Regions from separate parts of the Aliivibrio sp. SR45-2 genome, predicted to be linked through region 1. Evidence: predicted binding sites of a transcription regulator. Region 1 holds the regulator's gene; each other region holds the start of a gene.
The links. Region 1 encodes CRP, which controls carbon source genes, mostly activating them, when cyclic AMP is high. Its sites were predicted from a motif close to TGTGANNNNNNTCACA; they were not measured.
Positions count from the first base shown of each region.

Region 2: queE (7-carboxy-7-deazaguanine synthase QueE) is a predicted target of CRP. The motif match lies at 1,867-1,882, and genes of this name have one in related genera.
Region 3: AACV33_RS16515 (YbgA family protein) is a predicted target of CRP. The motif match lies at 2,019-2,034, and genes of this name have one in related genera.
Region 4: recB (exodeoxyribonuclease V subunit beta) is a predicted target of CRP. The motif match lies at 1,908-1,923, and genes of this name have one in related genera.

Region 1 covers NZ_CAWPRC010000150.1:127,875-131,093, reverse strand. The annotation lists gene astD (succinylglutamate-semialdehyde dehydrogenase) at 1-414, shown strand, start outside; gene AACV33_RS09510 (DUF1338 domain-containing protein) at 427-1,221, shown strand; gene crp (cAMP-activated global transcriptional regulator CRP) at 1,306-1,938, opposite strand; gene AACV33_RS09500 (OsmC family protein) at 2,184-2,585, shown strand; gene hslU (HslU--HslV peptidase ATPase subunit) at 2,659-3,219, opposite strand, start outside.
Region 2 covers NZ_CAWPRC010000165.1:18,481-21,699, reverse strand. The annotation lists gene ltaE (low-specificity L-threonine aldolase) at 1-464, shown strand, start outside; gene mlc (sugar metabolism global transcriptional regulator Mlc) at 572-1,786, opposite strand; gene queE (7-carboxy-7-deazaguanine synthase QueE) at 1,970-2,650, shown strand; gene pyk (pyruvate kinase) at 2,755-3,219, shown strand, end outside.
Region 3 covers NZ_CAWPRC010000177.1:10,205-13,423, reverse strand. The annotation lists gene phrB (deoxyribodipyrimidine photo-lyase) at 1-965, opposite strand, end outside; gene AACV33_RS16515 (YbgA family protein) at 955-1,899, opposite strand; gene tyrR (transcriptional regulator TyrR) at 2,048-3,219, shown strand, end outside.
Region 4 covers NZ_CAWPRC010000172.1:13,411-16,629, reverse strand. The annotation lists gene recB (exodeoxyribonuclease V subunit beta) at 1-1,794, opposite strand, end outside; gene recC (exodeoxyribonuclease V subunit gamma) at 2,130-3,219, opposite strand, start outside.

The sequences.
Region 1 (3,219 bases):
GCTAAAAGCCTAGGTCACGCCTTTGTTTCTCCGGGGATTATCGATGCTACTAACGTTGCTGAATTACCCGATGAAGAATACTTTGGACCATTACTACAAGTCGTGCGTTATGAGACATTAGAAGAAGCGGTAGAGCTTGCTAATGACACTCGCTATGGTTTATCTGCGGGTCTAGTATCGACGGATGACAGTGAGTGGGAATACTTTGTTGAACACATTCGTGCAGGTATCGTTAATCGCAATCGTCAATTGACAGGTGCGAGTGGTGATGCGCCATTTGGTGGCCCAGGTGCATCGGGTAATATGAAGCCGAGTGCGTATTATGCGGCAGATTATTGTGCTTATCCAATGGCATCGATGGAAGGTGACGCGTGTGAAATTCCTGCACAATTATCTCCAGGACTAACTCTTTAAGAGGTAACGAGTATGAATAATGTGAATTCTTTATTTTCGGCACTATGGCAAGATTATGTCGTTCGTTTATCTCCTTCTGCTGGGAAGGTTCGACAATTACTGTCTGGCGGTGACGAGATTATTAATGATCACATCGCATTAAGAACGTTTAATCTATCTAAAGTGGGTTTATCTACGTTAGCGGCGCCATTTTTAGCGATGGGCTATAAAGCGTGTGATGAATATGAGTTTGTTGCTAAAAAATTAAAAGCTCAACATTTCGAACACCCAGATCCAAAAGCGCCTAAAGTGTTTATTAGTGAATTATTAGTTGAGGAACTTTCTGTTCAGGCTCAAGATATTATTCATAAGTTAGTTAAACAAGTGCCTGCCCACTATTTTGTTAGTAATGACTTTTTGTCTTCTGGCCGACCTTGGTCATTAAGTTATGAAGAGTACGAAACGTTAGCAAAAGAAAGTGAATACGCTTCTTGGTTGGCGGCTCATGGTTATGGGGCAAATCATTTTACTGTGTATGTTAATCAGTTGGATGGTTTTGATAGCGTGGTGGATGTAAATCAACATCTTCGAAAAGCGGGTTTTTCTATTAATGAAGTTGGTGGAGAAGTCAAAGGATCTCCTGAGGTTCATTTAGAGCAGTCCTCAACGATGGCTGATAAAGTAACCGTAAACTTTACTGAGGGTGAATTTGATATTCCGGGTGGTTTTTATGAGTTTGCCAAACGTTATGCCTTACCTACAGGGGAATTATATCAAGGGTTTGTTGAGGCTTCTGCGGATAAGATTTTTGAAAGTACCGATGGGTAATTTACGTCTTTAGGTCGTAAAGTCTACTCATAAAAAAACGCAGCTTATGGGCTGCGTTTTTATTTGTTTATGGTTATCGTTAAATTAACGAGTGCCGTAAACTACAATTGTTTTACCGTGTGCTGAAATCAAGTTTTGCTCTTCAAGCATCTTCAAGATACGACCAACAGTTTCACGTGAACAACCTACAATTTGACCGATCTCTTGACGAGTGATCTTAATTTGCATGCCGTCTGGGTGAGTCATTGCATCTGGTTGTTTAGCTAGATTCAGTAGAGTCTGAGCGATACGGCCTGTTACGTCTAGGAATGCTAAATCACCCACTTTTTGGCTAGTGATTTGTAGACGAGTTGCCATTTGAGCAGAAAGACGCATCAGAATATCTGGGTTTACTTGAATCAGTTGACGGAATTTCTTGAATGAAATTTCAGCGACTTCACAAGGACTTTTTGCACGAACCCATGCTGAACGTTCTTGGCCTTCTTCAAACAAACCAAGTTCACCAATGAAGTCACCTTGGTTAAGGTAAGAAAGGATCATTTCCTTTCCTTCTTCATCTTTAATCAGTACAGCAACAGAACCTTTTACGATGTAGTAAAGAGTCTCAGCTTTTTCACCCGCGTGAATCAAAGTACTTTTTGATGGGTACTTATGAATGTGACAATGAGATAAGAACCACTCTAATGTTGGATCTGTCTGAGGTTTACCTAGAACCATACTTTATACTTCCTCTGCGTTTGCCAAGTAGGCGATGTCCATTTTAAAATAACTGAGCCAAATATCAGTTTGGCCTATAGAATATGGTTATCGGAACAAGGCTGCATGTTCGTTGAGATAATTGATAAAATAATACCCTGTTTCGCAATCGATTTCTTGACTTTGATCGTATGAATAGTGCGACCAAGGGCACAATTTCGTGAAATGGATCACGAGTTTTCCTTTTATGTTGTAAAGAGGCTTTTATGAATGCTGAAGTTAAATGGATTGATGGATTTACTTTCTTAGGTCAATCACAATCTGGTCACTCTGTTGTTATGGATGGTAATGGTGGAGAAAAAGCACCAAGCCCGATGGAATTGGTATTAATGGCGGCGGGAGGATGTAGCTCTGTTGATGTGATTGATGGCTTGAAATCAGCCAATCAAGCGGTCACGGGTTGTGTCGCTAAGCTATCAAGTGCTCGTCGAGATGTGGCACCAAAATTATTTACTCACGTAAATATTCATTTTGAGATAACAGGGGATAAGCTTGATCCTACGATCGTGGAAAGAGTGACGGCAGATTCTTTACAGAAATATTGTTCAGTGTGTTTAATGCTCGGCTCGGGTATTGAAATGACTCACAGTTGGGAAATCATTGCGTAATTACATTTGAAAAAATTAATGTAAAAAGGCCCGATTCAGTGTTGAATCGGGCCTTTTTTAAAAGGGGGAATGATTACAAAATGAAGCGACTTAAGTCTTCATTTTCAATTAATTCACCTAAACGAGAGGTTACATAAGCGTCATCTACCGTTAAGCTGTCACCGCCTTTCTCTGAAGCATCATAAGAAATTTCTTCCATTAGACGTTCCATTACGGTGTGCAAACGACGAGCACCGATGTTCTCTGTCGTTTCATTAACTCTAAATGCAGACTCTGCAATACGACTAATACCATCTTCAGTAAATTCGATATTGACATTTTCAGTCGCTAATAGAGCGATGTATTGCTCAGTTAGTGAGGCATTTGGCTCGGTTAAAATACGCTTAAAGTCATTTGCCGTTAGCGCTTCTAGCTCAACACGGATCGGTAAGCGACCTTGTAATTCAGGGATCAAATCGGATGGTTTCGCCATTTGGAATGCACCTGATGTGATGAATAGCATGTGATCAGTTCTAACCATGCCATGTTTCGTGCTTACTGTGCTGCCTTCCACTAATGGAAGAAGGTCACGTTGAACGCCTTCGCGAGATACATCACCAGATTGAGAATTTGATCCTTTGCAGATTTTATCGAT
Region 2 (3,219 bases), on a different contig from region 1:
ATATTAAAGAGATCGCACAGCATTTTGATAGCATGACTATCTGTTTATCAAAAGGGTTATCTGCACCCATTGGTTCTTTATTGTTAGGCCCGAAAGAGTATATCCAGAAAGCACGCCGCATTAGAAAAATGCTAGGTGGTGGCATGCGTCAAGCCGGTATCCTTGCCGCCGCAGGTAAATTGGCGTTAACTGAGCAAGTTCCTCAGTTAGCTATAGACCACAGCAACGCAAAATACCTTGCTGAACAATTGAATACCGTGGATGGTTTTTCTGTCAATGTTGAACATATTCAAACAAATATCGTATTTGCAAAATTAGACGCGAACGTTGATATACACCACATTGAACAAAAAGCTCAACAGCAAGATATCTTAATCTCTGCGGGTAACCCTATCCGTTTTGTGACACATAAAGACATTTCAAAAGATGATATCGATACGTTTATTGCCTTTTTAAACGCATAGCCCGTTATCGATAACAACAATCTTAATACAAAAAAAGAGCATTCTAATGATGCTCTTTTTTGTTTATACCCACTAAACTTATTCGTTAAAATAAATAGAGCTAAGAATTACCCTTCAATCACTCTCATTAATAACGAGCCATCAAACATTGCCTGTTTCACTAAGGCTGCACCCGGCATCGTCGCTTGAGTGTAAAATCGACTTTCTTCTAATCGTGTATCTTTCGCATATAAAGGAAGAACCTGATTCTGGATACAATCCATGATTGCTGGATATAAAATGTGTTTAGAAAGGTTAATTTCTCCACCAATCAATACAATTTCAGGATTAAATAAGTTCACCATAATGGCGACCGCTTCACCTAAACTGTGCCCAAGCTCAGTGATCACTTGTTTCGCCAAGATATCACCTTCGTTCGCGGCTAAACAAATATTCTCTATCGTGATCACTTTGTTTTTCAATGACGTCTGGTGTCCACTATTGATTAAGTTTTGAACTTGATCGCGCAATGCTTTTGCACTAGCAATGGTTTCTAAACACCCAGAGTTACCACAGTGACAACGTAACCCAAGTTTGTTAATTTGAATGTGCCCCATTTCACCGATATTACCGGTTCTACCTTGCAGCACCTCCCCATTCATAATGATTCCAGCACCCACCCCATGATGTATAGAAACAAGAATCGAATTATCAAATTCTTGTGAATTACCAAAGAGTTTTTCAGCTAAGGCCCAACTTCTGGTGTCATTACCAACAAAAACAGGCAGACCTGTCGCTTCATAAATCTTAGGGCCAAGAGGGAGATTATTCACATTATAATGTGGCATCTGAATCACTAGCCCTTGAGACGACACAATTAAACCAGGCAGTGAGATAGCAATGCTGGTAATTCGCCCAAGAATACGAGCATGCTTTTGGAAAAAACGTTCAATTTCTGTCAACAATTTGGCTAACAGTTCATCTTGCTCTATTTCTTTGATGTTCTGCTTTTCTTCAATGATTTGCTGACCGCCTAAGCTGTGCAAAGCAATGGTTAAATACCCGCGGCCTAAACGAAGTGAAAGGAATTGCCACCCTTCATTATCAACTTTCAACCCAATCGCTGGACGACCGCGACTATTTCCTTCTTGTACCTGCGTTTCTTTGATAAGGTGTGCATCAAGCAGTTCACGCGTAATTTTAGTTATGCTTGCAGGCGCTAAATGACTCTCTTTTGAGAGCTCGATTCGAGAGATAGGGCCACGTTGGTCAATTAGTTTATAAACCCGTCCTGCATTTACTTGTTTTAAGTGATCAATCTGTCCGGGCTGTGCCACGTACATGGGTGTCTCCAGTAAAAAAATGTAGCAATAAATCATTTTTTTACTTTGCGAAGTAATTGTGAAGCTTAAGAGTTAACCTACGTGACTTTAATCACGAAGTTTATGAAATATTTACTGAAAATGCGACTTTAACCCGTATTTCATCCACCGAATTTTATAGTTTTTTATTTGAGTAAAATAATTATGTCATCCGCGTTATTTAAAATTAATGAGTTATTTGAAACCATTCAAGGTGAAGGCACTTTTACAGGTGTACCCTCTATTTTCTTACGTTTGCAAGGTTGCCCCGTGGGCTGCTCATGGTGTGATACCAAACAAACATGGGATGTGGAATTAAGCGATAAAACAGACCTAGCGACCATTCTAGCCAAAACTGAAGACGCACCAAGCTGGACTGAATTAACGGCGTTACAAATTATCGATATGTTAGTTCAACAAGGGTATACCGCAAAACACATGGTTATCACCGGTGGTGAACCTTGTATGTATGATCTCACCTCATTAACAGAAGAATTAGAAAAGAACGGTTACCGCTGCCAAATTGAAACCAGTGGCACCTATCCTATTCTTACTTCAGATAACACTTGGGTGACCGTGTCACCAAAAATAAATATGAAAGGTAAGCTTCCAGTATTAGACGAAGCCCTAATGCGCGCCAACGAAATCAAACACCCTGTAGGCACCACTAAAGACATAGAACAGCTAGAAGCGCTATTGGATGGTGTTAATCTATTAACTGATGTAACGATTGCATTGCAACCGATTAGCCAGAAACCACGCGCTACCGAACTGTGTATTGAAACCTGTATTAAGAAAAACTGGCGACTTTCTATACAAACACACAAGTATTTAGCGATTGCGTGATAAAGTTTTACAATTTCCTTGTTTGAATCATGGAAATGTCATCATTCTCGATATATGTTTATCTAATAATGAAGTAAATACAATAACATCCTCTTGGAGATAATATGTCTAACAGACTACGTAGAACAAAAATCGTTTGTACTCTTGGCCCTGCAACTGACCGTGATAACAATCTTGAAAAAATCATTGTCGCTGGTGCAAACGTTGTTCGTATGAACTTTTCACACGGTAGCGCAGAAGACCACATCGAACGTGCAAAAAAAGTTCGTGAAATCGCAGCAAGACTAGGCACTCACGTAGCAATCCTTGGTGACCTTCAAGGTCCTAAAATTCGCGTATCAACGTTTAAAGACGGTAAAATCCACTTAACTATTGGTGATAAATTCACCCTAGACAGCGACTTACCAAAAGGTGAAGGCAACCAAGAAAGCGTTGGCCTTGATTATAAAGAATTACCACGTGACGTTGTAGCGGGAGACGTTCTACTTCTTGATGACGGTCGTGTTCAATTAAAAGTTACCGCCGTTGAAGGCAATAAAGTTCACACTGAAGTAACGGTTGCGGGTCCT
Region 3 (3,219 bases), on a different contig from region 1:
TGTTCAAACTGATCTTGTTTATTATTCCACTGAATGTGTTTTTCAAAATCAAGGAACGCGTGGTTCTTCGATAAGCTAGGAAAAAAATAGAGTAAGTGGGTGTAAAATTCTCGCCAAATTAACTCATCAAGCCAAATTTCTTGACCTTGTGAGAGTTGATTATTGGCTTCTAAGTGCAAACTTAAAATACATTGTTTTGCTGAAAGTGCACCAATAGCAAGATAAGGCGATATTTGACTCGTACCATTAATGGCTGGGTAATCACGCTGATCATGATAATCTTGTGATTTCTCTCGGCAAAATAGACGCATTTTTTTAAGTATCGCAGTATTCGAAACTGGCCACACTTTGCTTTCATTATTCATCGATGAGGTAAATTTGCTATCTAAATAAGGTGTTAATGTATTTAACTGTTGTTCAGACAGTGGAACCGAAGGAATGACTTTTTCTATGGTTGGGAAGTGCTGATAAAAATACGCTCGCCATGCTTTTTTAAAGGGGGTGAATACTTTATAAGGTTTCTGGGTTTTATTTATTATTTTACCAACCGTGACGGCGCACTTTGCATTATAGAAGTGACTCTCAATATTCGTTAACTGTGATCTTACATCGGCATCTCGGGCTAATTCATCGGCTTCGTATTCTTTATTCGCAAACAGATGAGTAATATCGAGATCGTTGCAGAGCATTGTAAGTTGCTCTGAGGTATTTTTGAACCACGGGCAAGACACAATAATTAATGGGACGTTTATTTCTTGCAGCTCTTTTTCTAACTCAAGTAAACGTCTTTTGATTAAATCAATTTGAATAGAAGATTTATGGTGTTTTTTCCATTGCGCTTCACTAACGACATAAAGAGCAATGGTTGGTTCTTGATTGGCAAGGGCTGCCGATAACGCAGGGTTATCAGCAATTCTTAAATCAGTTCTAAACCAAACACATTGTGTCGTTGGTTTATAATCCATAGCGTAATCTCAATTCTTGAGGGTATGGATTCAGGAATGATTGTTTGGCTAAATATTCGTTAGTATGTATTCCTAAATGGTGTTTAATTAAGGTTATCGGAGACAATAGAGGCAGTAATCCTTGATTGTATTCTTGAATCACAAGGGCTAATTCTTTTTTCTGTGGTGATTCTAGTTCTTTTTTGAAATACCCTTGTAGGTGCATTAATACGTTTGTATTGTTTTTGCGTGACGCACGAATCGACATGGTTTGCATCAATTGAGTACGATAAATAGCAAAGAACTCGTGGATGTCATAATCCGCGACTTTAGCGACTAACTTACCGAGTTCTTTGTAACCGACGGTTGAATGAGACATTAAGGTGTATTTATAGCGGGAATGAAACGCAATGATTTTCCCAGGTGTTGGGTTGCCATCCATCGATTTATATAAATCATTTAAGCAAAACACACGAGTAATGAAGTTCTCTTTTAATACAGGATCAGAGAGTCGTCCATCTTCTTCTACGGGTAACCAAGGCATCTCTTTCATTAATATTTGAGTATAAAGACCTACGCCATTTTTAGTCGCACTATTTTTACTATAAACTTTGACACGCTCCATGCCACAGCTTGGAGAATTAGCGCAGACAATGTAACCACACATTTCGGTTTCTTTTAATCGATTAACGGTTTTCTGTGAGAATTCGATCATTGAATCGGTGTAGTCAAGTGATGCATTCTTTGAATCGACTAGGGCGATACGCTCTTCGTTAGTAACAAGACGTATGGTTGGTCTAGGAACTGACATTCCACTGCCGACTTCAGGGCAGATTGGAACATAAGTGAAATAAGGGGCAAGCACTTTAGAGGCAAACTTATTACTTTTGTGCCCGCCATCAAAACGAACACTTTCACCATTGACGCATGAACTTATACCAACTTGAATATCCATGATTTACACTCCATTGCTTATTTTTATTATATGTAGTTAATTAAACGAATTAACTCTCCATTTGGATCACTTCAGCTTGACTCTTTTTTTTTACTCACGCAAACTGCCTGTAAACATATTGTGACACCTCTCTTATTAAGGATTGTTTGTGCGTCTTGAAGTACAGTGTAAAGATCGATTAGGTCTAACCCGTGAGTTACTTGATATTCTTGCTTCTCAGAGTATTGATTTACGAGATATCGAGATTGATAAATCGGGCTTAATTTACCTTAACTTTCCTGAAGTTGACTTTGAAGAGTTTAGTCTATTAATGGCAAAAATTCGACGAATCGATGGGGTTATTGATGTAAGAAAAATTCAATTCTTACCGAGTGAACGTCGTAATACCGAATTGCTCGCGGTATTGAGTACATTACCAGACCCTGTTTTTTCGATTAATTTAAAAGGTAAAATTGACACGGTAAATCACGCGGTAATGTCATTGTTTAAATTAGAAAGAGAGGCGTTAATCGCTCAACCAGCGACGGTTCTTGTTCCTGATTTTAATGTCATGCTTTGGTTGGAAGAGTCGCGTATTCGTCAACGTGAATCAATGAAAGTTGATGGTGTTGCTTATGTGATGGAAATTATGCCGGTATACATTACGAATGACAGTAATGCATCGATACTGGTAAGCGCGGTGGTAATCATTAAGCCCGCAGTAGAATCACAGCACGCAAGACCTTTTATCCCTGAATCGTCTAATTTGGGTTTTGAGCATTTTGTCGGCTCATCGACTAAATACAAAAAATTGATTTCTCAAGCGAAAAAACTGTCCGATATTGATCAATCTTTACTTATTCAAGGAGAGACGGGAACGGGCAAAGAAATGCTAGCACGTGCTTGTCATAATGCTTCTATTCGTTCGGGTAAGGCATTTATGGTCGTTAACTGTGCAGCCATGCCTGATGACGTTGCAGAGACTGAATTATTTGGTTATGCCCCTGGTGCGTTTCCGAATATGCCAGAAGGAAAGAAAGGGATTATTGAACAAGCCGATGGCGGAACCGTTTTCTTTGATGAAATCAGTGAAATGAGCCCTCTATTACAGATTAAGTTATTACGTTTCATCCAAGATGGTAATTTTCGTCGTGTTGGAGAAGAGAAAGAAATTCACGTTGATGTAGGCATTATTGGCGCGAGTAAGAAAGAACTTCTAGACTTAGTAGAACAAGGCATATTCCGAGAAGACCTTTATTATCGATTGAACGTGTTGTTTTTAGAGATCCCGCCATTGCGTGAGCGCCCATCAGATGTTGCTACGTTATTTGAATTTTTTGT
Region 4 (3,219 bases), on a different contig from region 1:
ACTGTCTCGGTTCGACAAATAAACACTGGCGATACCCTGTTTTGATAACGCTTCACGAACCAATTTCCCTTCTTTACCAGTACGAACCAGTACGGCAATATTCCCAGCTTTAATCGCTTCTTTTTTCTCTCCATTTTGTAGATGTGCAGACCCTTGTTGAGAACCGGTCAAAATGGTTTGAATTTGCGCCGCCGTCGATTCCGCCATTACTCGTTGGTAATTGCCTTTGTTTATCGGGTTACCATCTTTGCTTTCTTGTAACCAAAACGTCATTGCTGGCTGAGTTTGATTCTCTAACGACCACGATTTCTGCTCTGCATTTTTTGGGTTATATTTCACCGGATAAAACGGAATATCATCATCGTATAAAAACGGTTGTTTACCATGCTCAAAAATACGATTTACTGACGACACCATATCGGCAGTTGATCGCCAGTTAGTATCAAGAGTGTAGTGATCCGCCACTTGGCGACGAGCCTGAATATACGTAAATATATCTGCGCCACGGAAAGCATAAATAGCCTGCTTTGGATCGCCAATCATGAACAAACCACACTGTGATTGATCTTGATAGATGGTATTAAAAATAGAATATTGAAGTGGATCGGTATCTTGGAATTCATCGATCAGAGCGACTGGGTATTGCTCTCGAATTTTTTCTAGTAATAAGGCGTTCTCTTGATTTTCTGTTGCTTCAGATAACTGACTTAACAAATCATCAAACGATAACCAATTCTTCTGTTCTTTTGCTTGCTGTAAGGTTTCTCGACAGCGATGAATAGCTAAAGATAACAATGGCTGTTTTATTTCTAATGGCTGCGCTAAAAATTCATCAATGAGTTTAAATACCGCGTGTTCTGGCGCTTCACCTTTTTTGGTTTTATCAATTAATAACGATTGAGAAAACTTTTCTAATTTGTCATGAATTTGCAGCGAAGTCGTTGGGTTACTTGCCCATACTGACACTTGCTCTAACCAATTTGGTAAATTCTTTTTAGTGTAACTACGTTTATCAACACCTGAGCCTGAAATTAAGGCTTCAAAATCGGCACAATGCTCTGACCATTGTTTTTTTAATTCATCAATACGAGCAATGCCCTGCTGACAGAACTCTTCTAGTGAGTTTTCTAATGGCTCAACCGTTAAATGCTTTGGGACACCAGTAAGACTATTGCCCATATCACCTAATAATGCAGAAGGGCTTGGCCAGCAATCATAAACACTTTCAGCCACCATTTTTGGCAGATGATAAAAACTACGACGCCAAAAATCTGCGGCCACTTGATGCATTAATTTGGCTTGGTCGGTAACAAATTCACTTTCAAACTGAGCGCCAGATTCAAATGCATTTTGGGTTAGCATACGCTGACAAAAGCCATGAATAGTAAAGATTGAGGCTTCATCCATACTGCGTTCAGCATTCAATAATATGTGTGCTGCCGACTTATGATCAGAAATAGCCGCTAATAACGGGTCAATAACGGGATCGCCACTCTCATAATCACTTTTATGCACAGCACGAGCAAACGCTAAACGAGCATCATGGATCTTAGTTCGAATACGTTCTCTTAATTCTGCGGTTGCCGCTTCCGTAAAAGTCACTACCAGTATTTTATCTACGGTTAATTCTTCACTATGGCGACTGTTCTCATCACCATGCCCTAATAGTAAACGTAGATATAAACTGGCAATGGTAAAGGTTTTACCTGTACCTGCGGAAGCTTCAATTAAACGTGTCCCATGTAAAGGAAACGTCATTGCATTCAATTGATTTGGAGCTGCGATTGTCGTCATCGAACATCACCATTTTTATTTATCATCAACACTCTGTTTTTACAGACTATTTGTGTGACCCATATCGAAGTTCATTAGGAACAACGATAATAAAATTAATAAAGCGACCAATGTGAGATCTTTCTCACGGTTCACTTTTTATGCTTTGTTACACTCAGCGCACTTACAAAGAGCTCATTAAATGTGCATTTGTATTAAAGGATTCGGTCAACCTCTGACCTGTGGCCGTACAGCGAACGCCCTACACTAAAAATGATTTACTGGCGGCCACCCTACTCTTTTCTTCCGTGCTTCTTCTTCAATACCTTATTTCTTAAGCATTGCTTTGTTTTAAATTACCGCTTTTCTTTCTCACTGTGTAACAAGGCATCATGTAATACGTTTTTCGCGTTATCAAAAATAATCTGACCTAATTCGTCACTCCACTCAGGCCACATACGCATGACATAATCATTGCTGTTTTCACCCGCGTAACGAGTTCCACTGTATTCATCAGCCATTTTTTTCAATGCTTTTTCATGAGTTTCTTCATCGTCATTCCACACACCTTTTTTATCAATGTGTGCTTCTAGTCCGGCCAACGCGGCTTTTGGTAAATAAGGCAATGGCGCACAGTTACCAGAAATATAAAGACTTAATATCACTTCTAAATGTTGATACGCTTTTTCTGTTTCGATTGGCTCAAAATGATAAATCGCATCGGTGCCAAACAGGTGAGTAAACTGTTGTTGCTTCATCGCACACAAACAAAGGTGATCAATCCACGTTGCTAAAACTTCATGAGAACGAATTTTACCCCCACGATAACGCAGCATTCCCGCTTGATAACGCTGTTTTAGCCAACCTTGCAATTCCATTTCACCATGAGGAAAAGTAAAGCGTAAACGCACTTCTTGATCCTCTAATGGTGATGTTGTTAATGGTTGAATATGGGCCACTAACTCTTTTACGGTGTTCACTTCTTTATCTGCCGCGATCTCACCAAAGCTACCAATAGGTAATTTTCCTTGCGCTTTTTGTTGCTGATAAAACTCACGACTTAACTGCAATACTTGGTTAGGATCATCATAGGCCAATAACTCCTCTAACAACTCTGATTTCATGCTGTAACCCGTTCTGCCATCAATAGAAAACGGTTCATCATCTTCCACTCGACTCTCTACCGTTTCAAAAAATACTTTTAAACCACGGTTAAAGAAATAGGCTACAGGCAAGCGCCAAAAGCGTTGTAGTTCGGTTAATTCAAGCTCTTTTGATTCGGGTGAAAATACTAAAGGTTCAGTTTGGAATTCTGGCGCAGCTTTTCCTTCCAGTTTTGCGGTTGGTAGCCATTCACTGGCATAACTGGTGTTATCACCCACAAAACTCTGTTGGCTATATGGGACTAATGGATGCTCTATTGTTAATTTTTTAACTAGGTGTTTA